Regions from separate parts of the Ralstonia sp. R-29 genome, predicted to be linked through region 1. Evidence: predicted binding sites of a transcription regulator. Region 1 holds the regulator's gene; each other region holds the start of a gene.
The links. Region 1 encodes LexA, which represses DNA repair genes until DNA is damaged. Its sites were predicted from a motif close to ACTGTATNNNNATACAGT; they were not measured.

Region 1 (7,606 bases):
CCTCGCGCTCGACCAATGTGGCGACGAGCTGCAGACGGTTGATAGCGTTGTCCCCGAAGGTTTCGTTCATGCTCGCGGTGCGTGATGACATGGCACCGCACCGCGCAACATCAGGCGGCCTGTTCGGTCTGAGCGGCGGCCTTCTTGGCCTCTTCGCGTGCGACTTCCTTCATCATCGGCGACGGCGCCGTTTCAGCCTTCTTGGTCTGAACGATGAGGTGACGCAGCACGGCGTCGTTGAACTTGAACGCGTGCTCGAGTTCAGCCAGGGTTTCCTTGCCGCACTCGATGTTCAGGCAAACGTAGTGAGCCTTGGCCAGCTTCTGGATCATGTAGGCCAGTTGACGACGGCCCCAGTCCTCGACGCGGTGCACTTGGCCGCCTTGCGTGGTGACCGTGCTCTTGTAGCGCTCGATCATCGCGGGCACTTGCTCGCTCTGGTCCGGATGGACGATGAATACGATTTCGTAATGACGCATTGACGCTCCTTGTGGATTAAGCCGCCCGGGCGTCACACTCCGGTGCAGCAAGGTTGAATAGCCTGCCATTATACGCAGACTCATCCGATTTTTTCAATACCGATCAATGACTTGCTGCAGGGAAGCAGTTTCTGCCTGGGCGCGCCCTGCAGCAATGAGCAGCATCAGCAGCACACGCGCCTTGTACGGGTTGAGCGTGCCAGTCGACGCCCAACCCCGTACGTCATGTTGCGCCGGCACGATACCCGCACCTGTACGTGTTGAACGCAGCACAAAAACGCCCTGCTCGCTGGCGCGATTGAGCGCAGCTTCCAGATTCACGTGAATGGAACCGGCGCCGGTCGCGGCAACCACCAACCCCTTCACGCCTGCAGCGACCAGCGCATCGACGACCCGCGCATCCGGCTGCGCATAGCTGACCAGTACCTCCACCCACGGCCACTGGCCGACGGACGGCATCGGCAACACGTCCGCCGACTCCGGGCGCTGAGCGACACGTTGAAACTGCACCTGGGTATCGAGCACGAAGCCCACCGGGCCAACGTCCGGCGAGACAAACGCCTCCACCGCGTAGGTATGGGCTTTCTGCACATCACGTGCGGCATGCACCCGTTGATTCAGCGCCACAAGCACCCCACGCCCCCGCGAGGCCGGGCTCGCCGCGAGCCGCACCGCGTTCAGCAGGTTCAGCGGGCCATCGGCCGACAGCGACGTCGACGGCCGCATCGCTGCAGTGACCACGATAGGCGTATCGCCCTGCTGCGTCAGGTGCAGCAGCATGGCGGTTTCTTCGAGCGTGTCCGTACCGTGTGTGATGACCACACCGTCTACCCGCTCCACGTCAATCCAGTGGCGAATGCGAGCGACCAGCTTTTCCCAGACATCGAAAGTCAGATCCTTGCTGTCGATCTGGGCGACCTGCTCGGCGCGCACATTGGCAATGCGCTCCAGACCGAGCTTGCTCGCCGCGAGCAGTTGATCGATGGGAACGGCGCCGGCGCGGTAGCGTGCGGCGGAGCCAGCGTCGTCAGCGGAACCGGCGATCGTGCCGCCGGTGGCGAGGATGGCGATGGTAGGCAAGGACATCGTTGCAGGGATCCGTGATGAGGAAGCCGCGCATTGTATCCGCGTGTCACGCCTTTGCCGACGCGGATTTGCCCTCGCCCCGCCACAAACGCAAAACGCCGACCCAGGTGACATATGGGCCGGCGTTTGCAGCGGATGCGGTGTCGCTTATTTCTCGACGAAGGCGCGTTCGATGACGTAATCCCCCGCCTCGCCCATGCGCGGCGAGATCTTGAAGCCGCGCGCGTCGAGCAGCTTGCAGGTGTCTTCCAGCATCGCGGGGCTACCGCAGATCATGGCGCGGTCCACAGCCGGATCCAGCGGCGGCAGGCCGATGTCAGCGGAGAGCTTGCCGTTATCGGCCAGATCGGTCAGACGGCCCATGTTGCGGAACGGCTCACGCGTGACGGTCGGGTAGTAGATCAGCTTTTCGCGGACTTGGTCGCCAAAGAACTCGTTGTTCGGCAGCTCGCTGGTGATGAAGTCGGCGTAGGCCAACTCACTCACCTGGCGCACGCCGTGCAGCAGCACGACCTTTTCGAAACGCTCGTAGGTTTCGGGGTCTTGAATGATGCTCATGAACGGCGCCAGGCCGGTGCCCGTGCCGAACAGGTAGAGGTTTTTGCCGGGCAGCAGATCGTCCAGCACTAGCGTGCCGACGGGTTTCTTGCTCACCAGCAGCTTGTCGCCCACCTTCAGATGCTGCAGGCGCGACGTCAGCGGGCCGTTCTGCACCTTGATGCTGAAGAACTCCAGGTGTTCTTCATAGTTCGGACTGGCGATGCTGTACGCACGCATCAGCGGCTTGCCTTCGACTTCGAGGCCAATCATCACGAAATGGCCATTGTGGAAGCGCAGCGCTTGGTCGCGCGTCGTCTTGAAGCTGAAGAGGGAGTCGTTCCAGTGGTGGACGCTCAGAACGGTCTCTTGATTGAAAGCGGACATGATGTTCGGGCCGGCCTGTGAGCCTATGTGGCAGTGCGGAATACGGTCAAGGCCTTGATTTTATGCGATTCGCCACGGTCGCGCCTGCATGGATTGCGCATAAGCTTCTAACCAGCCGCATGGGTTTTGACGTGGATCAGCCGTACGCGCACCGACGATTCACGCCTCCAGCAACAAGTCACAACAAAATCACTTGCGCTTCCCGTGTCACTGTATAAAATCACAGCACCTGTTCAGATATACAGTACGCCGATGGCCACCCTCACTCCCCGCCAGCAGCAGATTTTTGACCTGATCCATCAGACGATCCAACGCACCGGCTTTCCGCCAACGCGCGCAGAGATCGCCGCGGAGTTCGGGTTCTCCTCGCCCAATGCCGCCGAGGAGCATTTGCGGGCGCTGGCGCGCAAGGGGGTGATCGAGCTGACGCCGGGCGCCTCACGCGGGATTCGGTTGCGCACGTTGGGCGATGCAGCACAGCACCAGTTTTCGTTGCCATCCATGGGGTTGATGCAGTTGACGCTGCCTCTGGTGGGCCGTGTGGCTGCCGGCAGCCCGATCCTGGCGGCCGAACATATCGACCGCCAATACCAGGTGGACCCGTCCCTCTTTTCCGCGCAGCCCGATTTTCTCCTGAAGGTCCGTGGCATGAGCATGCGCGATGCGGGCATTCTGGATGGTGACCTGCTGGCGGTGCAACGCGCCACGGAGGCGGCCAACGGCAAGATCGTCGTCGCGCGCCTGGGCGATGACGTGACGGTCAAGCGATTCCAGCGCAAGGGGCGTCATGTCGAACTGATTGCCGAGAACCCCGATTTCGAGCCGATCCACGTGAATCTGGATCGCGATGAGTTTCACTTGGAGGGCTTGGCCGTCGGTCTGATCCGGCCTGCTGCTCCGTAAGTCTGCGGCGCATATCGCGCCAACTCTTTCGCTGTTTTGCCCAACTTGGAGGTGAGCCACCGGCTCGCCAGGGCGGCTGCTTGCTGTCGATTTTTGCCGCTCGTCTTTCCATCCGAACCTACGAGGTCTGCCATGCGACTCGGATCGATGTCTTCCCGCCGCCGCCCGGTTCATCCGGTGCCCTTCCGCCAAACCCAGGGCGTGCGCATCTATCAAGGGGAACAGCGCCGCACGATGGTCGGCAGCATGGAGGCCATCTGCCGAATGCTGGATGCGATTCCCGCAGCCTCGCGCGCAGCCGGTGTTGAGGTTTTTTGAACTGTTTGAAGCGCGCTACGACAGCGATCAGGGCATACCCCAATGCTGTCGCCGCAACTGATTTCATACACTGGCCGAGCCCTGAGGACAGGGCTTTCTTCAACTGATTTTCGGCCCGCCATTTGAGCGGGCTGTTTTTTCAGTCTCGTGTCGATGCTGCGGCACATTGGCGAATGCTTCCCAACAACACGGACGTTTACCCGGATGTTGTTTGCCGCGCGTGACAGTAGTATTGCCAATGCCCTCAGGGGCAATGAGATCGCTGAATTGGAAGCCCGCACGTCGCGGGCTCTTTTTTTTCTACGGCCGGCCGGCGCTAAACGCTCCCCGCCTTCTCGACAACGAGAATCCGCGCCTCGCCGCGTGGGTGGGCCACATGCTCGCAGCCAACCCCTGCAAAGAAGATGTCGCCCGCTTGTAGCGTCGCGACTTTCTCCTCTCCGGCTTCGCGGTAGTGCATGTCGACCGTGCCATCGAGCACCACGAAGACCTCCTCGCCGTCGTTCACGTGCCAGCGGTAGGGCTGATCCGTCCAATGCAGGCGCGTGGTGATGCCGCCCATGTTGGCGATGTCGAGTGCACCCCATGCACGCTCGGCGGTAAACGATTTGGCGCGGATGATCTTCATGGCGATCGCGTGGCGATTACTGCATCGACTGCAGATTGCCGATGCGCACCAGCATCTCGGTGAACATCTGCATATCGAGGTCGAGGTCCGGCACTTCCTTGTACTCGTTGGCGTTGTGCGCGGTGTACTTCTTGCCGGGCATGGCCGGGCCAAAATTGATGGCATTCGGCATCAGCTTGGCAGTGGTACTGCCGGCGGTCGGCACGGGCTTGGCGTCCAGGCCGGTCGTATCGCCGTAGATGTTGAGCAGCGTCGACAGCCAAGCGCCCTTCGGGTCACGTGCCATCCAGTTGCCCTGGTCGTAGCTGATCTCCAGCGCGATGTGGTTGGTGTTGGCCCACGCGTTGATCTTGTCGGCAACCTCGCCGCGCAACGCATCGGGCGTCTTGCCGCGCGGCATGCGCACGTTGGCGGTCACCTCGACGCGGCCGTTCTTGTCGCCGATCACGTTGGGCGACATGGTGAGCGGCCCCATGAAGTCGTCCTTGTAGGCGAGGCCCATGGTGCTGCCGAGATAGTCGGTGCCATACAGGTCGGTGATGTAGCGCACGGCATGGGCGTAGGCGTTGTCGGCCAAGCCAAGATCGGCTGCGCGCAGGAACAGCGCCAGGCGAGGCAACGGGTTGACCCCCTCTTCCGGACGCGAACCGTGGGCCGACGTGCCGGTGACCTTCACGACAATGCTGTCTGCATTGCGTGTGATGTCGATTGAGAACTTGCCCTGCGCTGCCAGGCTGCTGACGAACGCATCGCGCTTGGCTTCAAGCGCAGCCGCCGCGACACCCAGATCCCCGCCCTTGAGCGTAGCCGTCGCCGTTTGCGGAACGGCGTTGGCGGAGGCCGCGCCGCTCATCGACACGATGGCCGTGCGGGCCGCATCTCCAGCCTGCGCGGGGAAGAATACCTTCAATGCGCCCGAACCCTTCTCTGCCACGACAGCGGGGTATTTGCTGTCGAGCACGATGTTGTACGCGGGCAATTGCGTGCGCTCGCGGTAGTACTTCATGCCGTCGCCGCCGGTTTCCTCGGTGGTCTCGATCATCAAGCGGATCGTGCGGGCGAGCGGCACACCGCTGTCCTTGACGGTCTTCATGGCGTACATCGCGGCGGCAATCGAGCCCTTGTCATCGATCGTGCCGCGGCCATACAGCAGATTGCCCACACGCGTGACCTTGAACGGATCAAGCTTGGTGCCATCGCCGAGTACCCACTCTTCAGCCTTTGCAGGCACGACGTCGGCGTGGGTCAGAATGCCGAACTCATCCGAGCCGGTGCCCGGCAGCGTCACTTCGAACACGCGGTTGTCGACGTTGCGGAATTTCAGGCCGAAATCGTGCGCCATCCCCTCGACCAACTTGCCGAAGGCCACGATGGCGGGGTTCTCGTGCTGCGGGATCTTGTCATCGCGCACCGTCGGCAGCGCGACCATTTTCTCGATGGATTCGATCACCGCCTGTTGGTTGTGCAGACGGTTGTACACGCCGAGCAAGCGGCCAACGTTGACAAGGTCATCCCCCGTCAGCGGCGCTTTCTTGCGATACGCAGCAACGCTACGCGCAACTTGCGGGTCGGCCTTGGCGGCCGCCGACAGAAAACGGTTCAGGTTGTCCGACGCCTTGGTTTGCTCGGCGGCAATCAACGCATCCAACTGTGGCTTCTGAAGCGTGGCAGCAAAAGCGCCGCCATTCAGGGTGAGCGACAGCGCAAGCGTCAGGGTGGACAAGCCAATACGGGCAGAACGTTGCATCGATGCGGTTCCAGAAAAGGGAAGGCGCCATCATAGGGGCGATGCCGGCTGCGCGCATTGTGCGGCGCAAAAAGCGCGCAGCTGCATCGGCGCACGTTATGCTGGAGCTTTCCCGGGAGGCCTGCCACATGGAACCGCGTCTGGATACCGACCCTGCCCTGCTTGGGGTGCTTGAGGAACTGAAGCGGCTCGAACCGATCTTCCACCGTCCCGAACGCGCGACCCGCCGCGAGGATTTCGAGCGGATGATCACGGAAGACTTCTGGGAGGTCGGCGCCTCTGGCCAACGTTACAGCCGCAACTACGTGCTCGGCGTGCTGGAAGCGCGGCGCGGCCACATCGGCGAAGACTTCTGGCAGACGCGTGACTTTCGCTGCCAGGAAATCGCGCCGGATAATTACCTGCTGACTTACACGCTGGTGCAATCGAATCGCATCACGCGTCGGGCGTCGTTGTGGCGGCGGACAGCTGATGGCTGGAAGGTGGCGTTCCACCAGGGGACAGTAGTGGCTGATGTATAGACGTAAAAAAGCCCGCAAAAAGCGGGCTTTTTTACTGAAACCTTTTGGGGTGACCGATGGGATTCGAACCCACGACAACCAGAATCACAATCTGGGACTCTACCAACTGAGCTACGGCCACCGTAGTACGAACAGCTTGAACTGATTGCTGCCCGACGAAAAATGAGATTATACAAACATTCTTCCAGCGTGACTAGGGGGCAGCGAAAATTATGCGGCAGCCACCTCTTCATTGGATTCATCGCCACGCCGCAGATAGGCCCGCGCCTCGTCAAACAACGCGTGCGCATCGGCCAGCGTCTTGACGCGGCCGAGCGCCTTGGAGTCCGACAGCACGCGCCGCCACCCACGCGCACCCGCCACGCCGCGATACAGCCCCAGCATGTGGCGCACCGCCGCGCCGGCATAACCGCCCCGCTCCACCCAGCGGCCGACGTAGTCGATCATCGCGCCCTCAATTTCGGCGCGCGTTGGCGTGTCCGCGTCTGCACCGTAGTACTGCGCATCGAACGCCGCCATCAAATACGGATGGTGATACGCCTCGCGGCCGATCATCACGCCGTCAATGTGTGCGAGATGCGTGTCGATCTGTTCGAGCGTCTGCACGCCGCCGTTGAGCAGGATTTCCAGGCGCGGAAAATCCCGCTTGAGCTGGTAGACGACTTCGTAGCGCAGCGGCGGAATCTCGCGGTTCTCCTTGGGGCTCAGGCCCTTCAGGATGGCGTTGCGCGCGTGGACGATGAAGGTCTCGCAGCCGGCCTCGGCGATGGTGCCAACGAAATCGCGCACAAAATCGTAGGTTTCGATCGCGTCGATGCCGATGCGGTGCTTGACCGTCACGGGAACCGACACCGCATCACGCATTGCCTTGACGCCCTCCGCGACGAGCTTGGGCTCCGCCATCAGGCAAGCACCGAAGGCACCGCGCTGCACGCGCTCCGATGGGCAGCCGCAGTTGAGGTTGATCTCTTTGTAGCCCCACTTTTCCCCGAGCCGGGCG
Region 2 (7,606 bases), 1.3 Mb from region 1:
CTTCATGTTGTCCTTGATCCAGTAAGCCGCGTTGGCTTCGTCCGGACCGCCGATCTCACCGATCATGACCACGGCGTCCGTTTCCGGATCGTCGTTGAACATCTTCATCACGTCGATGTGCTTCAGACCGTTGATCGGGTCGCCGCCGATACCGACTGCCGACGATTGGCCCAGACCCAGTGCGGTGAGCTGGCCCACGGCTTCGTACGTCAGCGTGCCCGAGCGCGACACCACGCCGATGCGGCCCTTGCGATGGATGTGACCCGGCATGATGCCGATCTTGATTTCGTCCGGCGTGATCAGGCCCGGGCAGTTCGGGCCCAGCAGCAGCGTCTTGCTGCCAGCCTTACGCATCTTGTCCTTGACCATCATCATGTCGCGCACGGGGATGCCTTCGGTGATGCAAACCACCAGATCCAGCTCGGCCTCAACGGCTTCCCAGATGGCGTCAGCGGCGCCTGCGGGCGGCACGTAGATCACCGACACGGTTGCGCCGGTTTGTGCCTTCGCATCCTTGACGGTTGCGTAGATGGGAATGCCTTCGAAATCTTCGCCGGCCTTCTTCGGGTTCACGCCGGCCACGAAGGCGGCCTTGCCGTTGGCGTAGTCGCGGCAGCCGCGGGTGTGGAACTGGCCGGTCTTACCGGTGATCCCCTGGGTGATGACCTTGGTGTCTTTGTTGATCAGAATCGACATGCTGTAATCCTTTTATGCAGCGAGCCGCGCCGTCATGTTCAACGGGCGCCGCTCGCGTTCGCGTATGGTTGGGTCAGCGGGCGGCTTACTTGCCGGCGGCTGCGGCCACGACCTTCTCGGCGGCCTCTGCCATCGTGTCAGCGGCGATGATGGGCAGACCCGAGTCAGCCAGCATCTTCTTGCCGAGGTCTTCGTTCGTGCCCTTCATGCGCACAACCAGCGGCACCGACAGCGACACAGCCTTCGCCGCAGCGATCACGCCTTCAGCGATCACGTCGCAACGCATGATGCCGCCGAAGATGTTGACCAGGATGGCCTTCACGTCCGGGTTCTTCAGCATCAGCTTGAAGGCTTCGGTCACCTTCTCGGTGGTGGCACCGCCGCCAACGTCGAGGAAGTTGGCCGGCTCGCCGCCGAACAGCTTGATGGTGTCCATCGTGGCCATGGCCAGGCCGGCGCCGTTCACCAGGCAACCGATGTTGCCGTCCAGCGAGATGTACGCCAAGTCGAACTTCGAGGCTTCGATTTCAGCCGGATCTTCTTCATCCAGATCGCGGTACGCCACGATTTCCGGGTGACGGAACAGCGCGTTCGAGTCGAAGTTGAACTTGGCGTCCAGCGCGATGACCTTGCCGTCGCCGGTCAGGATCAGCGGGTTGATTTCAGCTTGCGAAGCGTCGGTTTCCCAGAATGCCTTGTACAGGCCTTGCAGGGCTTGGCGGGCTTGCGCGATCGAAGCGTCCGGCACGCCGATCTTGCGGGCGATGTCGTCAGCGTCAGCGTCGGTCAGGCCGGTCGACGGTTCGATGATCAGGGTGTGGATCTTTTCCGGGTGCGATTCGGCAACTTCTTCGATGTCCATGCCGCCTTCGCTCGAGGCCATCAGCGCGACCTTCTGCGACACACGGTCCACCACCAGCGACACGTACAGTTCCTTCTTGATGTCCGCGCCTTCTTCGATCAGCAGGCGCTTGACCAGCTTGCCTTCCGGACCGGTCTGGTGCGTCACCAGGGTCATACCCAGGATGCTGCTGGCGTATTCCTTGACCTGGTCCATGCTCTTGGCAACCTTCACGCCGCCGCCCTTGCCACGGCCACCCGCATGAATCTGTGCCTTCACGACCCACACCGGGCCGCCCAGGGTTTCAGCAGCCTTGATGGCCTCGTCGACCGAGAAGGCCGGAATGCCGCGCGGAACCGGCACATTGTATTTGCGCAGGATTTCCTTGCCTTGGTACTCATGGATATTCATGCGTGTTTCCTTTGCTAGGCAGAGTGAGTGTGATGAATGTTAAGGATCGAAAAAAGCGCGCGAGCAGCGCAACGTCCTTCAGGACGAGGGCTCGGGCGACAGCTCGATGGGTGGCGGTTGGATCTTGGGTTCGGGCTGGCTTTTGGGTTGATACGCATACCAGCGCGGATAATGCTTGCGGACCACCTCGCCCTCGAAATGCAGGGCATGGCAGCCGTGGAGTTGGTAAGGCGGCTGTTCGCCGGGCTCGATCGGCCGGTGATCGTCGGAGTTGTCGCGCACCGGAAAGACGTCGCCCGCAAAGGCCTGGATGGCAGCGGTCGGCAGCACACCGCACAGCTCGGTCAGGTGCGTACAGCCCGCCACGCCGCCGAGTCTCTCACGTGAAGCCTTTCGAAAACCCTTCATCAGGTTCAGGCCGATGAGCTTGCGGTAGGCCGGGCCGATCGTGTCGCAATGCGTGGGGTACGGCACCCAGTCGGAGCACGCTTCGGCGTCGACGACATTCATGCGGGTGTCGATGGTCACGCGCAGCCAGAGGTCGTGCAGCGGTTCGCCTTCCGGGCGGACGCCGCCGCTGGCGAGCGGAATGTCTCGGGGCTTGGTATCCGTCAGGCGCGCTTCGATGTCCCACAGACCGTCTTCCCGCAAATAGGCCTCCACCGTGATGGCACGGCGGTGACGCATGGCGCGCGGGACGGGGGCGGACAAAGGCATGAACCAGACAGACCGATAGGACCGATGAAGGAGGCGCGCAAATGCGTCGCGCAACACCTGCAGAACGTGCGTAGCAGCGCATTCGCCACCACTCACGAACACAATCGCCCTGCCACTGTGGTGTAGGACGATATCGAAGCCTTGGATTTTAACACGTCGTTACGACCGAACCGGGTCCGTTGCTGCAATGCGGCAGCAGAACGGCCGCAACAAGCCCAAACCATGCAAGCCGCAGAATCGGCACGCCCGCGGATTGTCCGCGCAGATTGTCGCGAGATCGGCGACGTTCACGCAGGATCGTCACCGTCGCCCAGCAGCTCATCGGCCCCGGAGATGATGCGTGACACCACGGAACGCGAGAACCCACGCGCCATCATGTAGCGGACCTGCTTGGCACGCTCGGCCAGGTCAGCAGGTGGCCGGCCGAAGCGCTTGTTCCACAACGCCTTGGCCCGGGCGGCCTCGGTGCTCTGCAGTTGAACCTTGACCTCGCCCAGTGTCTCTTCGCTGAGGTGATGCGTTTTCAGTTCCTGCATCAGCCGTGCAGTGCCGTAGCGGCCAGCGCGGCGGTGTACGACGCTTTCGGCAAAGCGCGTGTTGGAGAGCCAGTTCTCACCCTCCAGCCAATCCAGCAACGCGTCCACTTCTTCCGCAGATTCGGCATGCGGCGCCAGCTTGCGGCGCAGTTCCGCCCGGCTGTGCTCGCGCCGGGACAAATAGCCCAGCGCACGCGCCTTGAGCGACAACGGTTGACGGGGCAACGGCATACGCTTTCACGCCCAAAGAAAAAACGCCCGCCGTTGGGGGACGGCAGGCGTATGAAGCTCGATAGAGCCGCCGATCTGCGCCGACGGCCAACCCAATTACTCTTCGCCGACTTCCTCGGCCACCACGACGGCGTCCATCGGCGTCACGCCCAGTGCTTCGCGGACCTTGTTCTCGATCTCGCGCGCCAAATCGGGGTTCTCGCGCAGGTATTCGCGGCAGTTGTCGCGGCCTTGGCCGACGCGCTCGCCGCCGTAGCTGTACCAAGCGCCGGACTTCTCGACCACCTTGGCTTCCACGCCCAGGTCGATGATTTCGCCTTCACGCGATACGCCCTGGCCGTAAAGGATGTCGAAGATGGCTTCACGGAACGGCGGCGCCACCTTGTTCTTGACGACCTTGACCTTGGTTTCGTTGCCGACCACGTCGTCGCCCTTCTTGATCGAACCGATGCGGCGGATATCCAGGCGCACCGAGGCGTAGAACTTGAGCGCGTTACCGCCCGTGGTGGTTTCCGGCGAGCCGAACATCACGCCGATCTTCATACGGATCTGGTTGATGAAGATGACCATGCAGTTGGTCTTCTTGATGGTGCCGGTCAGCTTACGCAGTGCCTGGCTCATCAGGCGGGCTTGCAGGCCGGGCAGCGCGTCGCCCATTTCACCTTCGATTTCGGCCTTCGGCACCAGAGCGGCCACCGAGTCGATGACGATCAGGTCGACCGAGCCCGAGCGCACCAGCGCGTCGGCAATTTCCAGAGCCTGTTCACCCGTGTCCGGCTGGGAAATCAGCAGATCCGGCACGCTCACGCCGATCTTGTCAGCATAAGCGACGTCTAGCGCATGTTCTGCGTCGATGAAGGCGCAGGTGCCGCCCAGCTTCTGCATCTCGGCCACCACCTGCAGCGTCAGCGTGGTCTTACCCGATGATTCCGGGCCGTAGATTTCAATCACGCGGCCGCGCGGCAGGCCGCCAACGCCCAAGGCCACGTCCAGCCCCAGCGAGCCGGTGGACACAACCTGGACCGGCTCCACCTCGGCGTCGCCCATCTTCATGATGGAGCCCTTGCCGAACTGCTTTTCGATCTGCGCGAGCGCGGCAGCCAGCGCCTTCTGCTTTTCCGCGCTCATCGTGGCTGCCTTCTTGCCGTCTTCCATGGTCGTCCTTCGTGCAAATTGGTGTATAAATGGGCCGCAAGGGCTTGCGATTCCAGCGGTTGTCTGCAACAACGGGCCGCGAGGTGATCGCCTTGATACGGCCCAATTCCATGACTTTAGCGCCGCCAAGACTACAGCACCGCGAATTCGGAGTACTGTATAAAAAACCAGTGGTTTTGACAAGTCTCCAACACGAATGTCGCGCAAAAACCATGTAGCGGGCGGGACGGGCGAGCCAGACACTCGCCCAAGCATCGCGGGGAGACACGCATGCGCATCCTGATTGCCGAAGACGACGCCACCCTGGCCGACGGGCTCACACGCTCGCTGCGCCAGGCCGGCTATGCCGTCGACCAAGCCTCCGATGGGGCCACCGCCGATGCTGCGCTCTCTGCGCAGACGGCCCAGACCTATGACCTGCTGATCCTCGACGTGGGCCTGCCGCGCATGTCGGGGCTAGAGGTGCTCAAACGCCTGCGCTCGCGCGGGGCAATGCTGCCGGTGCTGATCCTGACCGCCGCCGACAGTGTGGAAGAGCGCGTCAAGGGTCTGGACCTGGGCGCTGATGATTACATGGCCAAGCCATTCGCGCTCTCTGAGCTGGAAGCACGCGTGCGGGCGCTGGTGCGGCGCGGCGCAGGCGGCGGGGCCACGCTGATCCGCCACGGGCCGCTCGCGTTCGATCAGGTCGGGCGCATCGCTTATATCCACGATCAGTTGGTCGAATTGTCGGCGCGCGAGATCGGCCTGCTGGAGATTCTGCTCGCCCGCGTAGGCCGGCTCGTCTCGAAGGAACAGTTGGTCGACCACCTGTGCGGTTGGGGCGAGGAAGTCAGCAACAACGCCATCGAGGTCTACATTCACCGGCTGCGCAAGAAGATCGAGGTGGACGGCATCCGCATCGCCACCGTGCGCGGGCTGGGCTACTGCCTGGAACGCGCGGCCGCACCCACCCCCGCTGCAACCGCCGCCCATGGGTGATCGGCTGGCTTGGCCGTGGCGCCGTCCTCGCGCACCGCAGCCTGACCCTGCCAGTGCGGCGCCCCAGGCGGACGACCGCGACCTCGCCGATACCCTGCCCCACCTCGAAGACGACGCCACCCGGCCCGTCGCGCGCTCGCTCTTCGGCGAGATTCTCGACTGGATGCTCGCGCCGCTGCTGTTGCTCTGGCCGATGAGCATTGCGGTGACGTACCTCGTGGCCAAGTCGATTGCGAACGCGCCGTACGACCGCGCGCTGGAATCGAGCGCGATCGTGCTCAGCCAGCAATTGCGCGAAGTGAACGGGCGCGTAACGCTGCAGTTGCCGATTTCCGCGCGGGAAATTCTGCGGGCGGATGAGACGGACAACATCTATTACCAAGTGCTCGGCACGAACGGCGAGTTCGTCTCCGGCGACCGCGACCTGCCGCTGCCGCCCGAGGAAGACACCGGTGCCGGTGGCCTCGTGCAGTTGCGCGACGATCGGATCCATGGCGCGGACATCCGCGTGGCCTATACGTATGTGCAGCGCCCAGGCATCGACGGCGGCAAACCGGCGCTGGTACAGGTGGCAGAGACGCTCGACAAGCGCGCGCAACTGGCCAACGAAATCATCAAGGGCGTGATCCTGCCGCAGTTCGTGATCCTGCCGCTGGCCGTCATCCTCGTCTGGTTCGGGCTCACGCGCGGGCTGGCGCCGCTCAATGCAATCCAGGAGCGTATTCGCGCGCGTAACCCGGGCGACACGAGCCCCATTGATGAAGGCGCAGCGCCGCAAGAACTGACGCCGCTAGTGGCGTCATTCAATGATCTGCTGGGGCGGCTGGAGCAATCGGTGCAGACACAGAAGCGCTTCATTGCCGATGCGGCACATCAGATGAAGACGCCGCTGGCGGGTCTGCGCATGCAAGCCGAATTGGCCCAGCGTGAACAATCGCCGGACGAACTGCGCCGCACACTCGCGCATATCGCTGACAGCTCGGACCGCACCGCGCACCTCGTCAAGCAACTGCTCTCGCTGGCGCGCATGGAGAACATGGGTGCGACCGATGGCATGGTGCCGCTGGACATTTGCGCGCTGTCGCGCCAAGTCGTGGCCGACTGGCTGCCCAAGGCGTGGGCCAAGCAGATCGATCTCGGCTTCGAAGAGCCCGGCCCGCCCGTCATGACGCCCGGCAACGCGACGATGCTTGCCGAGATGCTCAACAACCTGCTCGACAACGCGATCCGCTACACGCCCGACGGCGGGCACATCACGGTGCGCATCACCACGGCGCCGTTCGAGCCGTTCGTCTTTATTGACGTGGACGACACCGGCCCCGGCATTCCCGTGGCCGAGCGGGAACGCGTCATGCAGCGCTTCTATCGCATCCTCGGTACGCAGGCGGAAGGCAGCGGACTGGGCTTGGCCATCGTGCGGGAAATCGTGCAGCAGCATGGCGGCGATATCGAGGTGCTCGATAACGTGTACCAGGCATCGCCGCGGCTGGCGGGCGCGCGTTTTCGCATCACGCTGCACCGCTGCGCGCCGGATGAGGCGCCGAGCGTATGAGCATCACGCCCGGCACCCCAGCACGTCGACGCTGGATCACCAACATGCGCTGGATTGCTGCGCTGCTGGGGATATGGTTTGTGGTGACGTTCGTCGTGGCGTTCTTCGCGCGCGATTTGTCGATGCACATTTTTGGCTGGCCGTTCGCGTATTGGGTGGCCAGCCAAGGGGCGCCCATCGTCTATGTGCTGATCACGGTGCTGTATGCGTGGCGCACCAATCGTGCAGCGGCTGCCGAGGAAGACGCAGAGGCCGCCCACACGCCCCCGACTGAGTCCTCACCGCCGCCGTCGATCTAAGCGACTGTCATGTCGCGCCGAGCTGGCGGAGTTTGACGAAGGCCAGCGCGGCCATCACCGCATCGTTGAGCGCGTCGTGCGCGTCCCACGTTGGCAGTTCGAGCTCGCGCATGAGCGTGGCGAAACGCAGGTCGATGTCGGGATCCCCTTGTTGCCGATACGGCGGCAACTGCTGGAACCGGTAATC
Region 3 (7,606 bases), on a different replicon from region 1:
CGCAAATCGGCCACAGTCCAAGCCGTTCATGGCCCGACAACGATCCTGATCCGGGAGACAGCATGTTGTCTGCAAGCTTGCAAGAATGCGATAGAGATAGAACGAGCGCATTACCGGGACGTATCACCAATAACGATTTGAAGCCCGCGATCGACCCGACGACCTCCAAGCCGCCACCCTCTGGCGGCTGCGCTTTGCCTTAGCGCCTTTCTGCGCAGCCTGGGCACCTCTTTTTCAAATACCCAAGTTTGCGCAAAACCCCGCCGCTAACGCATCGATCTCATTTAGAAGACTTCAGGCAATTCGTTTCCGCACGCTTTGATGGACGGCGTGAAATCCCATGGATTTCGCCGATGCATTCACGCGTGCATTTTTTGCCTATTTTCTGATGGCTTCCCCGCCAAGCGGCTTTTTTGTTCGTATCTCATCAATCACAGGGATGCAAATGAAACCAAACCGTAGTTTCGGTGGTGATGACCGTGGCCGCGCTCCTACGTTAGGGCGGCTCGTTGGCGTCGGCGCGTTGCTTGTCGGCATATCACTCGTCACGGCGTGCGGGGGCGATGACGGCAGCTCCGTGGCGTCCACGGCCAGCGCAAGCCCCACCGCTGACGTGAGTGCGAAAACGGCACAGGCCAACCAGCCTTACGTCGACCCGGTCGCGTATTCGTCCAACGCGGGAGATAGCCTGGCGCTGTCGCAGGTGTCGGAAAAGGCGGCCGTCATGCATTACCAATGGACGGCCGGCGCAACGCCAGTGAACTACACCACCACGACCGGCCACCTGACGGCATCCGACGCCAACGGAAACCCCGAGGCGACGATGTCGTATGTCGCGTACACCGCGCCCAGCAGCAACGGGCAGGCGCGGCCCGTCACGTTCTTCTATAACGGTGGACCGGGTTCGTCATCGATTTGGCTGCGCCTGGGCTCGTTCGCGCCCACGCGTGTGGCAACGCCCGACCCGCTGTTGACCAACTGGCCCAACTATTCGCTCGTCGACAACGCCGACAGCCTGATCGACTCCACGGACATGGTGTTCATCGATCCGCCAGGAACGGGCCTTTCAGAAGCGATCGCGCCGAACACCAATAGCTCATTCTGGGGCAGCGATGTCGACGTCAACGTCATGCGCGATTTCATTCAGCGCTATCTGACCGTCAACAACCGCACCAACTCGCCAATCTATCTGTACGGCGAGTCCTACGGCACACCGCGCACCGACATGCTGGCGCTGGCGCTGGAAACGGCGGGCGTGCATCTCACCGGGATCGTGCTGCAGTCGTCCATCCTCAATTACTTTGCGGATGCGGTAGAAGCCACGGCGATTGAGAACTCCACCGCTGGACTGAAGCTTGCAACCGATACGGTGGCGGGCTACTTCCCGGGGTATGCGGCGGTGGCTTCGTATTTCAACCAGGTCTCGCCGGCCCAGCCCAACCAGGCTGCGTATGCGCTGCAGTCTGAGCAGTTCGTCACGAACAAGTACAGCCAGCTCAAGACATACGCGCAATCCTGGGCGCTCAGCCAGCTTGGGGCGCCAAATGCGCTTGGCAGGCCGGTGTACCCGTCCAAGTCCACCCTGGCCTCGTGGGAAGCGCCGTCAAGCCTGACGCTGCAAGCCTTGCAGGGCTACTTCAACAAGAATCCGTTCAACACGTCGCTGTTGCCCGGCATAACGATTGGTCGGTACGACGGTCGTGTCTCGCTGCCGAATTCGGATTCGCGTCTGGCAAACGATTCGGACCCGTCGGACATTCTGATCTCACAGCCCTTCACCATGGCGCTGCAGACCCAGATGCCGAACTACCTCGGCTATACGGCCCCCAATGCGACCTACGCACCGCTGAACGACAACATCATCAGCAACTGGGATTTCTCGCACGACGGTCAGCCGCTGCCGGATACGTTGCCTGACCTGCTGGCCGCGATCCAGATGAACCCGCAATTGAAGGTGCTGGCGTCCAACGGCTACCACGATCTCGCCACGCCGTTCTTCAATACCGAGAAGCAACTGGCGCGTCTACAGACCGTGCAGGGCCTGAACCCCAACCTGCAGGTCACCTTCTACCAGGGCGGACACATGATCTACCTGGATGACGTGGCCCGCCCGCAGATGAAGAGCGATCTCGTGGCGTATTTCAATGGCCAGTCCATTCCGTCCGCGCTGACGCTGGCGAAGCTGCCCGCCCCGTGGGCCGATGAGAACCCCGCTGACACGCCAACGCTGACCGCCGCCGCAAGCTCGGCGCCTAAACTTTGATGGAAGGAGCGATGATCATGTCCCCTCTCAATATCCTGCGGCGCGTGCTGCCGGCCCTGCTTGTAGGGTTGGCGATCGGTCAGGCCCATGCAGCGCCGACCACCCAATCCGTCGCGCCTATCACGTTGCCCAAGGGCGGCCATGGCGTGGATGGCCCGTTCTTCCCCAGCAACCGGCCTCTGCCCGTCGCGCCCACCACCGGCGTGCAACTACAACAGGAAGCGCAGCAACGTCTGACCAAACGGCTGAGCGCCAACGCCACGCTCGGTGCCGGCGGCGCGATCACCAAAGCGCAGGCACAAGCCAGCGGTCTTGGCTACGTGGCCAAGCACTTCGACCAGATCGACGCGGCGCACTCCGGCCACGTCACGCTGGACGATGTGCAGCGCTATGTACAACAGCGCCACTAAGCTCGTCTGACGCAGCACGGGTCTGATCGTGCTGCAAATCGGTGATGCCACACCTGTTGTTTGGGTGTGGCATCACCACTATCGAATCCCTGGGCAGGCAACACAGTGCTGTATATTCATACAGTTATTTTCTGTGATGCCCTGCCGTGCTTTCCGCTTCACTCACTCCTGACTCTGCCAACGCGCCAGCGTACTTGGCGCAACTGAACGACCAGCAGCGCCGCGCGGTCGAGTTCGGCATTTCCGGGGCGGATGCGGCGGAAACCGGCCCGCTGCTCGTCCTGGCCGGCGCCGGATCGGGCAAGACGCACACGCTGGGCTGGCGCGTCGCGCATCTGGTCGCCAATGGGGCCGACCCGCAACGCATCCTGCTGCTGACGTTCTCCCGCCGGGCGGCAAGCGAGCTGTCCAACCGAGCCGGTCATCTGCTCGCCCGCGCCATGCAGGGGGAGCGCAGCAATGGCGCGCTGCATGCGGCCGGCACCTCGTACCAAACGACCCTACCGTGGGCCGGCACCTTTCACGGCATCGGCGCACGCCTGCTGCGCGAATACGCCGAGCGCGTCGGCCTCGCGCCCGATTTCACCATCCACGACCGCAGCGACTCGGCGGATTTGCTCAACGTCGTGCGCCACGAGCTGAACCTGTCGACCAAGGAGCGCCGCTTCCCGCTCAAGCAGACGTGCCTGGCGATCTACTCGCGCGCGATCAACGCCGAGAGCCCGCTGAACGCCGTGCTCAAGCACCACTTTCCCTGGTGCGCGATGTGGGAAGCACAGTTGCGCACGCTGTTCGACGCGTATGTCGAAGCCAAGCAGGCCCAGCACGTGCTCGACTACGACGACCTGCTGCTCTACTGGCACGCCATGGTGTCCGACGCTGAGCTGGCCGCCGAGATCGGCGCGCGCTTCGACCACATCCTCGTTGACGAATACCAGGACACGAACCGGCTGCAATCGTCCATCCTGCGCGCACTGCGCCCCGATGGCCGCGGCGTGACGGTGGTGGGCGACGATGCGCAGTCGATCTACGCGTTTCGTGCAGCGACCGTGCGCAACATCCTCGACTTCCCGCGCCATTTTTCGCGGGCGGCGCACACGGTGTTGCTGGAGCGTAATTACCGCTCGACACAGCCGATCCTCGATGCGTCCAACGGCGTGATGCGCTTTGCCACCGAGCGCTTCGCCAAGACGCTGTGGACGGATCGCGCGTCAACGCATCGCCCACGGCTGATCTCGGTGCGCGATGAAGCCGAGCAGGCGCGTTGCGTGGCTGAGCAGGTGCTACATCACCGTGAAGGTGGGCTAGCGTTGAAATCGCAGGCCGTGTTGTTCCGCACGGCGAGCCACAGCGCGCCGCTGGAGATCGAACTCACGCGCCGCAACATCCCGTTCGTGAAATACGGCGGCCTCAAGTTTCTGGAAGCCGCGCATGTGAAGGATGTGCTCTCGGTGCTGCGCTGGGCCGAGAACCCGCGCAACCGCATCGCCGGGTTTCGCGTGATCCAGTTGCTGCCGGGCGCAGGCCCCGCCACTGCCGCACGCGTGCTCGACGCCATGGCCGAGGCGGCGGACCCGATTGCCGCGCTGCTCGCCCACGAGCCACCCGCCCGCCTGGCCGGTGACTGGGCCACGTTGACGGCGCTGATGCAACTGTTGCGCGCACCCAAAGACAGCCTGGAATGGGCCAGCGAACTCGAAGCCGTGGGCGCCTGGTACACGCCGCACATGGAACGCCTGCACGACGATGCCGCCGTGCGCCAGGGCGATCTGGACCAACTCGCGCGCATGGCCGCCACCTACGCCACGCGCGAACGCTTCCTGACCGAGATGACGCTCGACCCGCCTGAGCTGACGAGCGATGAATCTGGCGACCCGTATCGCGATGAGGACTACCTGATCCTCTCGACCATCCACTCATCGAAGGGCCAGGAGTGGAAGGCGGTGTATGTGCTCAACGCCGTGGATGGCTGCATGCCGGCCGACCTGGGCGCCGGCTCGCACGAAGAGCTGGAAGAGGAGCGCCGCCTGCTGTATGTGGCGATGACACGTGCGCGGGAGCATCTGGACATCCTGGTGCCGCAGCGCTTCTACGTCACGCAGCAGACACCGAATGGCGATCGGCACATCTACGCATCGCGCACGCGCTTCATTCCGCCCGCATTGCTACCGCTGTTCGAGGCCTGCGCCTGGCCGCCGCCCGAGCCTGGTGCCGACCCGGCTGCGGAGGCGCGCGCCGCAGCCAAGGTGGACCTCACCAAGAAGATGCGCGGCTACTGGCAAAAGTAGAGGGCGTCTGTCGTCAATGGACTTCAATCTCGGGCTGCTTGACGACCTGCGTTGACTCGAAGCGCGAGAGCTGCGCGAAGATCCACGCCGCCGCCGCCGTCATGACGCCCACACAGATGAAGGTCTTGTGGAAGGCGGCCAGCGTGTCGCGCCCTTCAGGCCCGGCGGTAAAGTCGGTGAAGCCGGTCAGCAGCGCGCCGGCGGCGGCCACACCCAGGCTCATCGACAGCATCATCACCATTGACAGCATGCTGTTGCCCGCACTGGCCAGCGGCCCGTTCAGGTCTTTGAGCGTGAGCGTGTTCATGGCCGTGAACTGCATCGAATTGAAGGTGCCGAACAGCGCCAGTTGCACGATGCGCAACCACACCGGCACATCGGGTGTCATCACCGCAAAGCTGGCCATCATCAGGCCGACCATCAACGTGTTCACAAACAGCATGCGTCGATAGCCGTAGCGCTTGATGGCCCACGTGCCTAACGGCTTGGCGGCCATACCGGCAGCTGCCACTGGCACCATCATCAAGCCAGCCTGCAACGGCGAATACCCCAGACTCACCTGCAGCAGCAGCGGAATCAGGAACGGCATACCGCCGCTGCCGATGCGCGCAAACAGGTTGCCCAGCACACCAATTGAAAAGCTCGGAATACCGAACAGCGAGCGCGGAAACAATGGCCCTGCCACGCGCCCCGCGTGCAACCAGTAGGCCGTGAGCGCCGCTAGCCCGAAGATCAGCAGCACGAGCACCGTCGCGTGCTGGAAGCCCAATTCCGACAGGCCATCCAGCGAGAACGACACCGCCGCCATGCCAAACGCCAGCATCAGATAGCCCGACCAGTCGAAACGGCTGTCATCCTCGGCACGCACATCGGGCATCACCTTGAGCGTGACGAGCGCACCGATCACGCCCACGGGAATGTTGATGAGGAAGATCCAGTGCCACGAGGCTGCCTCCACCAGCCAGCCACCCAGCGTCGGACCGATCAGCGGGCCGATCAGCCCCGGAATGGTGACAAAGCTCATGGCCGGCAGGAACTGCTCGCGCGGCACCACACGCAGCACCGTCAGCCGCCCCACGGGCATCAACAGCGCCCCTCCCACGCCCTGCACCACGCGCGAGGCAATCAGCATGGTCAGGCTGCGCGACTCCGCACACAGCAACGAACCGATGGTGAACAGGAAGATGGCTGCGAAGAACATCTTGCGCGTGCCGAAGCGATCGGCCAGCCAGCCCGAGGCGGGCATCAGCATGGCGGTCGTCAACGTATAGGCGATGATGACCGACTGCATCTTCAGCGGGCTTTCCGACAGGCTGCGCGCCATGGCCGGCAAGGCCGTATTGACGATGGTGGAATCCAGCGTCTGCATGAACAGACCCATGGCCACCAGCCAGAGCAGCGGTTTGAGAGACGTGTCGACGGAAACGGAAGATGACATGGCGAGGCAGTTGGGCGTGCGGCGGAGCCGCCATTGTGGCGTGCCACGCCCGGGCCCGCAAACGGTGTACCCGGCAAAACGGCGTGTTCCGGCATCTGCCCTACCGCCAACAAAGGGCACTGGGCTCTGCCTATACTGGAGCGTTCGCCCCCGTCACTCGTGCCCTCTTCCCGCCATGACTACCCGTACCGAACGCGACACCTTTGGCCCCATTGAAGTCCCCGCCGACCACCTGTGGGGCGCACAAACGCAACGTTCTCTGCAAAATTTTGACATTGCTGGCGACCGCATGCCGCGCGAACTGATCGACGCGCTGGCGCGCATCAAGCGTGCCAGCGCCGCCGTCAACCACCGCTTGGGGCTGCTGTCCGCCGACAAAGCCAATGCGATCATCGCCGCCGCCGACGAAGTCATCGCCGGCAAGCACCCGAACGAATTCCCGCTGGTGGTCTGGCAGACGGGCTCGGGCACACAGACCAACATGAACATGAACGAGGTGCTCGCCAACCGCGCCAGCGAATTGCTGGGCGGCGAGCGCGGCGAGTCGCGCCTCGTGCATCCGAACGATGACGTGAACCGCAGTCAGTCGTCCAACGACGTGTTCCCGACCGCCATGCACGTGGCCGCAGTGACAGCCATCACGCATCATCTGATTCCGTCGCTGCGCACGCTGCGTGAAACGCTTGCCAAGAAGGCGGCGGACTTCAACGACATCATCAAGATCGGCCGCACGCATCTGCAGGACGCCACGCCGCTCACGCTCGGCCAGGAGTTCTCCGGCTACGTCGCCCAGTTACAGCACAACGAAACGCATCTGAACGCCGCGCTGCCGCACTTGTGCGAACTCGCACTGGGCGGCACGGCCGTCGGCACCGGCCTGAACGCACCCGCCGGTTACGCCGAGCAGGTGGCCGCAGAGTTGGAGCAACTCACCGGTCTACCGTTCATCACCTCGCCGAACAAGTTCGAAACCATGGCATCCGCCGATGGCCTCGTGCATGCGCACGGCGCGCTGAAAACGCTGGCCGCCAGCCTCACCAAGATCGCCAACGACATCCGCTGGCTCGCGAGCGGCCCGCGCAGCGGCCTGGGCGAACTCTCCATCCCCGAGAACGAACCGGGCTCGTCCATCATGCCGGGCAAGGTCAACCCCACGCAAAGCGAAGCCGTGACGATGCTTTGCGCCCAGGTGTTCGGCAACGACGTC
Region 4 (7,606 bases), on a different replicon from region 1:
TGGCGTGGGGGCTGTGGGCGGCGTGCTGGCTGTGCTGGCCATGCTGCATATCTGAGTTCATCGCATTGAGGTTGCGCGGCGCCAAGCGCAACCGCCAGAATGGCGCCCACACAATCTGGAGCAAAGACGATGACACTCGGCATGCGCATGCGGCGCGCATTGATGGTTCTGGGCTTTTCAGCGAGCACGCTGGCCATGGCGGCTGGCCCAACGCCGGCGGTCGAGCCTGGCGAGTACGTCTACGTTGAAGGCGGCAGCGCCCACGGCGTACTGAGCATCAAGGGCAACAGCTTCAACATCGAAACCATGGGTGGGAACTGCCATTCGTGTTCGGTGGATGGCACGCTCAAGGGCCGCACTGGCGTAGCCGACGCCTGCCACATCGCCATCTCGAGCGTATCGAACGACGGCACGCTCAAGATCGACACCTCGGCCACAGAAGACGCCTGCCGTGGGTTCTGCGGCATGCGCGCCATGTTCGACGGTGAATACCGCCGCGCGCCGGCCGCCTGTACCGATCGCCAGCGCACGGCGCGCATCGGGCAGGCACACAAGCAATACGCCGCCAAGAACTACGACGCCGCCCGCACGACGCTGCGCGCGTTGCTCTCCGAATGCGACCCCTTCATGGATTGGATTGAACGCGACAAGGCCCGCAGCGACCTCGCCGTTACGGAATACCACCGCGGCGATAGCGCGCAATGCCTGGCGGCGTTATCCGATACCGTGGCCGTGCGCTCGCAGGGCGATAGCTCCAGCTTCCTACCCCCGTGCGATGCCGACAACTACGCATCGACCAGCAAGGCGATCCTGTACAACCAGGCGTTGTGCAAAGCGCCGGCCAAGCGCTGACGGGCAATCCATAGAAAAAAGGCCTCTCCGACTGAGGTTGGAGCGGCCTTTTTTGCCTTGCGGGCGCGGTGGTTGTCAGTCCATCAACCGGACCCTGACCTTCTTGCCCTTGACCGTGCCCCCGTTGAGCTTGCGCAGCGCATCGCGTGCAATGCTGCGCTCCACCGCGACATAGGTCGAAAACTCAGTCACGTTGATCTTGCCGATCTGGTCACCGCGAAAACCTGCGTCGCCGGTCAGCGCACCGAGCACATCGCCGGGGCGGATCTTCTCCTTGCGCCCGCCGAGAATCTGCAGCGTTTCCATGGGCGGCAGCAGCGGCGCGTCGTTGCCGGTATCGAGCTCATCGAGCTTGTGCCATTCGACCTCGCGCCCGAGCATCTCTTCGATGTTGCCGACACGCCCCATCTCGTCCATGCTCGCCAGGCTCAGTGCCCAGCCGTCCTGATCGGCACGCCCCGTGCGGCCGATCCGGTGCACGTGCACCTCGGGGTCAGGCGTCACGTCAACGTTGATCACCGCTTCGAGCTGCGCGATGTCGAGCCCGCGGGCGGCAACGTCGGTCGCCACGAGCACCGAGCAGCTCCGGTTCGCAAACTGGATCAACACCTGATCGCGCTCGCGCTGCTCAAGTTCGCCATGCAGCGCGAGCGCGTGAATGCCCTGCGCACGCAGCACGTCGAGCAGGTCGCGGCATTGCTGCTTCGTATTGCAGAACGCCAGCGTGCTGACCGGCCGATAGTGCTTGAGCAACAGTCCGACCGCATGCAGCCGCTGGCTATCGGTCACCTCGTAGAAGCGCTGACGAATCTTGCTGTCATCGTGGCGTTCTTCGAGTTTCACTTCCTTCGGATTGCGCAGGATGCGCTGGCTCAGCTTCGCGATCCCGTCCGGGTAGGTCGCCGAAAACAGCAGCGTCTGCCGGTCGGTCGGGCACTGGCGCACAACCGTCGCGATATCGTCGAAGAAGCCCATGTCGAGCATCCGGTCAGCTTCGTCCAGCACCAGCGTCTTCAGCGCGCCGAGCGTGAGGTTGCCGCGTTCGAGATGGTCCATGATGCGCCCCGGCGTGCCGACGACGATATGCGCGCCGTGCTCGAGGCTCTCCGCCTGCGGACGCATCGGCGTGCCGCCGCAGAGCGTCAGCACCTTGACGTTTTCTTCGGCGCGCGCGAGACGGCGGATTTCCTGCGTGACCTGATCGGCGAGTTCGCGCGTCGGGCAGAGCACCATCGCTTGCACATCAAAGCGGCGTGCGTCGAGCCGTGCGAGCAAGGCAAGCGCGAACGCCGCAGTCTTACCGCTGCCGGTCTTCGCCTGCGCGATCAGGTCGTGGCCTGCGAGCGCAATCGGCAGGCTCGCCGCCTGGATCGGCGTCATGTCGGTGTAGCCAAGCTGCGCGAGATTCGCGAGCACGGCGGGGGCGAGCGCAAGGGTGCTAAAGGGCGTGGCGGTCGGTTCGATGGTCATGTTATTGCGTTGGATCACTTGAGCGGCTTGCCTTCGGTTTGCTTGTAGATGACCCGGCCGTCTTTGGTCTCGACGCGTTTGACATAGTTGCGCGCGCCGCATAGCGCGCAGCGGAACAGTGGCCCCTGGCCCTCATCCTTGATGACGACGTCGGACGGCTCCCACTGCGCGCGGCAGCTTTGGTTGATGCAAGTGAACACGGTTTTCTCTAAATGGATTCGGTGGCACCCCGGTGACGAGGTGGCTGGGGCGGGAACGCGCCCGGCAATGTTAAACAGGGTAACGCTGGTCCGGTTTCACTGGTGGGTCTGTCAGAAAGAAGACGCACGAGGATGCTTTAGAAACAGGGCAACATAGGGCAGAAGTTGTGATACTGTATATCCATACAGTATTCGCGGCTTGCCCTTGCGCTTTCCATGTTTGCGTCGTCCCCGTCTCTTTTTCCCGCTGAAGGTGAAGCGGATCGCCTCGTCGCCCCTGGGCCGGCGGTGGACGGGCCGCGCCAGACTACGCAAAGAGCCCGGATAGTACCAGCGCCCGAAACGCTGCACCCGGCGCTGTGGCGTGCCGGCAGCTTGGCGCGGGCCAGCGGACGGGTCCTGGCTACGGGTTATGACGCACTGAATACCGAGTTGCCCGGTGGCGGCTGGCCCCTCGGCGGATTGACGGAGCTGCTGTGCCCGCAACCCGGCATTGGCGAATGCCGGCTGCTGCGTCCGGCGTTATCCACGTTGTGCGAAAGCGCCGGGCGCATAGCTTTGGTCGGCCCGCCGTATCTGCCGAATGCCGTACGACTGGTCGGCTGGGATTTCTCTCCTGAACAGATCGTCTGGGTGCGCGCCGACAAACCGGCTGACCTGCTATGGGCCGCCGAGCAGATCGTGCGCAGCCAAGCCTTCGGCGGCGTATTGATCTGGTTGAACCAGGTGCGCCCCGGGGCGTTGCGCCGGCTGCAGGTGCTGGCCCAAGCCGGCGAGAGCGCGATCTGGGTGTTCCGGCCGGAGCAGGCGCTGCGCGAGTCGTCGCCGGCCGTGCTGCGCCTGGGGCTGGAGCCGGCAGGGGGCGATGCGCTGTCTATCCGCGTCCACAAGCGGCGTGGGCCGTTGCGTGAAACACCGTTGCTGCTGCCGCTGGCCGATCCGCTGCGGGCTGGCCGCGCCTCCGTGCGTCCGTTGCCCGTGCTGCCCGCCGAGACCTTCACCATGGACCCGGCCACGGCGGCGTTGCTGGCTGCACTTTCGTCTCCTTCGTCTTTTGCTGCGCTCGATGCCGTATCGGGCGCTGCCGATCAGGACACCTTCGATCATGCCGTTCTGGATCGCGGTGCATCTGCCCCGTCTGCCCCTCGACGCACTTCGTCCCCAGTGGTCTGACCCCGCTGCGTTGCCTCTGCCGGTGGTGGTGCTGGAGCAGGAGCGCGTGGTGGCGGCCAACCGCTTGGCGATGCGCGAAGGCGTGCACGCTGGCTTGCGGAGGGCGGGCGCGCAGGCGCTGGTGCCGCATGCCGTTCAGTTGGAGCGCGATCCGGCCGCCGAGGCGAGGCTGATGCAGTCGCTGGCGTTGGCGCTGCTGGCCTTCACGCCGCATGTCACCTTGGATGTGGTGGATGAGGCGACCGTGCTGTTGGAGGTCGAAGCCAGTCTGCGGCTGTTTGGCGGACATCGCGCGTTGTGCCGGGCGGTGAAATATTGCGCGATTCGGCTGGGCGCCATGCCGCAGCTTGGCGCGGGGCCGACGGCACGTGGCGCGGCATGGTTGGCCAGTGCACGGCCGGTGCCAAGTCGGGGACGTCGTCGTGCGGCACGCCAGGGTTGCGTGCGGCGCGCCGTGCGGCAGGAGCGCCTGTCTTCGTTGCTGGATCAGTTGTCGGCCGATGCCGTAGCTCGTCTCACGCGCCCCGATTGGCTCGAAGGTCTGGGTTGCCGCACGTTGGCGGATTTGCGTGATTTGCCACGCGCGGGCCTGCGCCGTCGCTGCGGGGCGCTGCTGGTCGATACGCTGGATGCGGCCTATGGAAATGGGGGCAACGGGCACGAGAGCTTCACGTGGTTTGCCGCGCCCCTGCGCTTTGATGTGCCGCTGGAACTGCCCGGCCGCATCGACAGCGCGGAAGGGGTACTGGCGGCATCGGAGCAACTGTTGCTGCAATTGGTCGGCTGGTTATCGGCGCATCAGCTGGGTGCCAAGACGTATCGGCTCACGCTGGAGCACGAACGTCGGCGCGGCCGGAGCAGTGAAGATGCCGCATCCTCCACGCCGGTGGAGATCGCGCTGGCCCAGCCGGTCCGCACGCTGGCGCATCTATCCCGTGTGCTGCACGAACGCGTGCATCGTCTCGCGCTGATCGCGCCGGTGGTTGAACTGCGTTTGACGGTGACTGACGCCACGCCGCTGAGCCCGCCCACGGAGTCGCTGTTTCCCGAGCCAGGCGGCCGCGCTGAAGATGCCGCCCGGCTGATCGACACGCTCATCGCCCGCCTGGGTGCCGGCAACGTACGGCACCCGCAACCGTGCGCCGACCACCGCCCCGAGCGTGCCAACCACTGGGTCGACGTGAACGCCGCCACGACAGCCCAGAGCCGCGCCGCCGCGCGCCAGGCGCTTGCGCAATGGCACGCACAGCAGCCCGAGCGCCCGCTGTGGCTGCTGGAGAAACCGATCCCGCTGCTGACGCGCCAGCACTATCCGTATTACCGCGGGCCGCTGCGGCTGGTGTCGATGCCCGAGCGCATTGAATCGGGCTGGTGGGATGACGAGCTCATCAAGCGCGACTACTTCATCGCAGAAGGCGAGGGCGGCGTGCGCTACTGGCTCTACCGCGAGCGCGTTTCTGCCGTTACCCAGACCAGCGACGAAGACGGTCGCTGGTATCTGCACGGCCTGTTTGGGTAGGCACATCATGGCTGCGACCACGCCAACGTCCATCCTCCTGCCCGAGTATGCGGAGCTGCATTGCATCAGCAACTTCACGTTCCTGACCGGCGCGTCGCATCCGCAGGAGTTGGTGGAGCGTGCCAAGCTGTACGGCTACCAAGCGCTGGCGCTGACGGACGAATGCTCCGTGGCCGGTACTGCACGCGCGCTCGTGGCGGCCAGGGATGAGGACGTGAAGCTCATCATCGGCAGCCGCTTCACCGTGCGTGATGCGCAAGGCGAACCGTGGCTGCGACTGGTGCTGTTGGCACAAGATATCGAAGGCTACGGCAACCTGAGCGAGGTCATCACACACGCCCGGCTGGCTGCGCCCAAGGGCGAATACCGCCTGCTGGCTGACGATCTAGCCGCACCGAAAGGCGAGCTCACCCACCTGTGCGGCGTCCCCCGCTGTCTGGCGATCCTGCTACCCGATTACGACCCCGATCCACAGCACCTGCTGGCTCAGACACTGTGGTGCCAGCACGTGTTTGGCGACCGGCTATCGATTGCGCTGGAGATGCCGCTGCGCCATGCGGACGACCGCCATCGCGGCACGGTGGCCGCGGTATCGGAGCAGACCGACGTGCCCATGGTTGCCACCGGCGGCGTGCAGATGCACACGCGTCAGCGCAAGCCGCTGCACGACGTGCTGACGGCCATCCGCTTGTCCAAGCCGCTGACCGAATGCGGTCTGGAACTCGCTCCCAGCGCCGAGCAAGCCATGCGCACGCGCATGCAACTCGCATTCTTCTATCGGGGCAAACGCGGTGAGCAGGCGTTGCTGCGCTCGGTGGAGCTGGCGCGCCTGTGCACGTTCGAACTTGACCAGATCGAATACGAATACCCGAGCGAAGTCGTGCCCGAGGGCATGACGCCAGCGCAATACCTGCGGGCCGAAGTGGAGGCGGGCGCTGCTCTGCGCTTTCCGAAGGGTATCCCCAGCAGGGTGCGTGAACAGATTGAAGAAGAGCTCGGGCTGATCTCGGAACTGCGTTACGAGCCGTTCTTCCTCACCGTCTATGACGTGGTCAAGTTTGCCCGCAGCCAAGACATTCTTTGCCAGGGGCGCGGCTCGGCGGCCAACTCGGCGGTGTGCTACTGCCTGGGTATTACCGAAGTCAACCCGGAAAGCGGTAACACGTTGTTTGCGCGTTTTCTCTCGCGCGCACGAAACGAGCCGCCCGACATCGATGTCGATTTCGAGCACCAGCGCCGTGAAGAAGTCATCCAGTACATCTACAACAAATACGGCGTGACGCGCACCGCGCTGGCGGCCGCACTTATCACCTACCGCACGCGCAGCGCGTTGCGCGATGTTGGACGTGCGCTCGGCATTGATTTGGGCATCATCGAGCAGGTGGCCAAGGGACAAGCGTGGTGGGACAGCCGCAAGGAGTTCGCTCAGCGCGCCGGGCAGCAGGGGCTGGACCCGGAATCGCCACTGGTCTTGCGCTGGGCGCAACTGGTGGACCAACTGCGTGGTTTCCCGCGCCATCTGTCGCAGCACGTGGGTGGGTTCGTGATTGCACAGGGCAAGCTGTCACGCCTGGTGCCGATCGAGAACGCGGCCATGGAAAACCGCCGCGTCATCCAGTGGGACAAGGACGATCTTGAATCGCTGCGCTTGTTGAAAGTCGACGTGCTGGCGCTTGGCATGCTCACCGCCATCCGCCGCACGCTGGATATGGTCGATGCGCTGCCAGGGCGTCACGAGCACTACAAGGCCTCCGGCAAGATCGCCATGCAGAACCTGCCCGATGGCGATCAGAAAACCTACGAGATGATCTGCCGCGCCGACACCATCGGCGTGTTCCAGATCGAATCGCGCGCGCAACAGTCGATGCTGCCGCGCTTGCGGCCCGAAACGTACTACGACCTGGTAATCCAGGTCGCCATCGTGCGCCCGGGGCCGATCCAGGGCGGCATGGTGCATCCGTATCTGCAGCGGCGCGAAGCCATGCGCAACGGGCAAACCGATTGCGTGACGTATCCCGGCAAGGAGGTGGAGGGCGTGCTCAAGCGCACGCTCGGCGTGCCGATCTTCCAGGAGCAGGTCATGCAGATCGCCATTGACGCTGCAGACTTCACCCCCGATGAGGCCGATCGCCTGCGCCGCGACATGGCCGCCTGGAAGCGCAAGGGCAATCTCACGCAACATCAGGAGCGGTTGCTCAGGGTGATGGTGGAAGAAAAGGGCTATGACCCCGCGTTCGTCAAAGCGCTGTGCGATCAGATGGAAGGCTTTGCCGAATATGGCTTTCCCGAAAGCCACGCTGCTGGCTTTGCCAAGCTGGCCTATATCAGCAGCTACTTGAAATGCCACGAGCCAGCGGCGTTTTTTGCGGCCCTGCTCAATAGCCAGCCGATG

Region 2: the regulator LexA is predicted to act here: its motif matches at 4,742-4,759, upstream of recA (recombinase RecA).
Region 3: the regulator LexA is predicted to act here: its motif matches at 2,781-2,798, upstream of ACN9M1_RS18080 (ATP-dependent helicase).
Region 4: the regulator LexA is predicted to act here: its motif matches at 2,695-2,712, upstream of imuA (translesion DNA synthesis-associated protein ImuA).

What each region holds. Positions count from the first base shown of each region.
Region 1 is NZ_CP184377.1:1,869,752-1,877,357, forward strand. Features, by position in the region: gene priB (primosomal replication protein N) at 1-70, opposite strand, end outside; gene rpsF (30S ribosomal protein S6) at 111-479, opposite strand; gene ACN9M1_RS08760 (asparaginase) at 573-1,565, opposite strand; gene ACN9M1_RS08765 (ferredoxin--NADP reductase) at 1,713-2,489, opposite strand; gene lexA (transcriptional repressor LexA) at 2,742-3,392, shown strand; gene ACN9M1_RS08775 (hypothetical protein) at 3,525-3,710, shown strand; gene ACN9M1_RS08780 (cupin domain-containing protein) at 4,027-4,338, opposite strand; gene ACN9M1_RS08785 (dipeptidase) at 4,355-6,085, opposite strand; gene ACN9M1_RS08790 (DUF4440 domain-containing protein) at 6,214-6,606, shown strand; tRNA gene ACN9M1_RS08795 (tRNA-His) at 6,652-6,727, opposite strand; gene dusA (tRNA dihydrouridine(20/20a) synthase DusA) at 6,817-7,606, opposite strand, start outside.
Region 2 is NZ_CP184377.1:526,567-534,172, reverse strand. Features, by position in the region: gene sucD (succinate--CoA ligase subunit alpha) at 1-696, opposite strand, end outside; gene sucC (ADP-forming succinate--CoA ligase subunit beta) at 782-1,948, opposite strand; gene ACN9M1_RS02525 (DUF2889 domain-containing protein) at 2,027-2,665, opposite strand; gene recX (recombination regulator RecX) at 2,953-3,432, opposite strand; gene recA (recombinase RecA) at 3,529-4,587, opposite strand; gene ACN9M1_RS02510 (response regulator) at 4,858-5,568, shown strand; gene ACN9M1_RS02505 (sensor histidine kinase N-terminal domain-containing protein) at 5,561-7,120, shown strand; gene ACN9M1_RS02500 (sodium/substrate symporter small subunit) at 7,117-7,419, shown strand; gene ACN9M1_RS02495 (3'-5' exonuclease) at 7,427-7,606, opposite strand, start outside.
Region 3 is NZ_CP184378.1:165,261-172,866, reverse strand. Features, by position in the region: gene ACN9M1_RS18090 (S10 family serine carboxypeptidase-like protein) at 446-2,263, shown strand; gene ACN9M1_RS18085 (2-oxoglutarate dehydrogenase) at 2,275-2,673, shown strand; gene ACN9M1_RS18080 (ATP-dependent helicase) at 2,820-4,961, shown strand; gene mdtD (multidrug transporter subunit MdtD) at 4,975-6,399, opposite strand; gene fumC (class II fumarate hydratase) at 6,575-7,606, shown strand, end outside.
Region 4 is NZ_CP184378.1:650,026-657,631, reverse strand. Features, by position in the region: gene ACN9M1_RS20110 (DUF4337 domain-containing protein) at 1-55, shown strand, start outside; gene ACN9M1_RS20105 (hypothetical protein) at 148-852, shown strand; gene dbpA (ATP-dependent RNA helicase DbpA) at 928-2,322, opposite strand; gene ACN9M1_RS20095 (hypothetical protein) at 2,337-2,522, opposite strand; gene imuA (translesion DNA synthesis-associated protein ImuA) at 2,739-3,695, shown strand; gene ACN9M1_RS20085 (Y-family DNA polymerase) at 3,628-5,214, shown strand; gene ACN9M1_RS20080 (error-prone DNA polymerase) at 5,222-7,606, shown strand, end outside.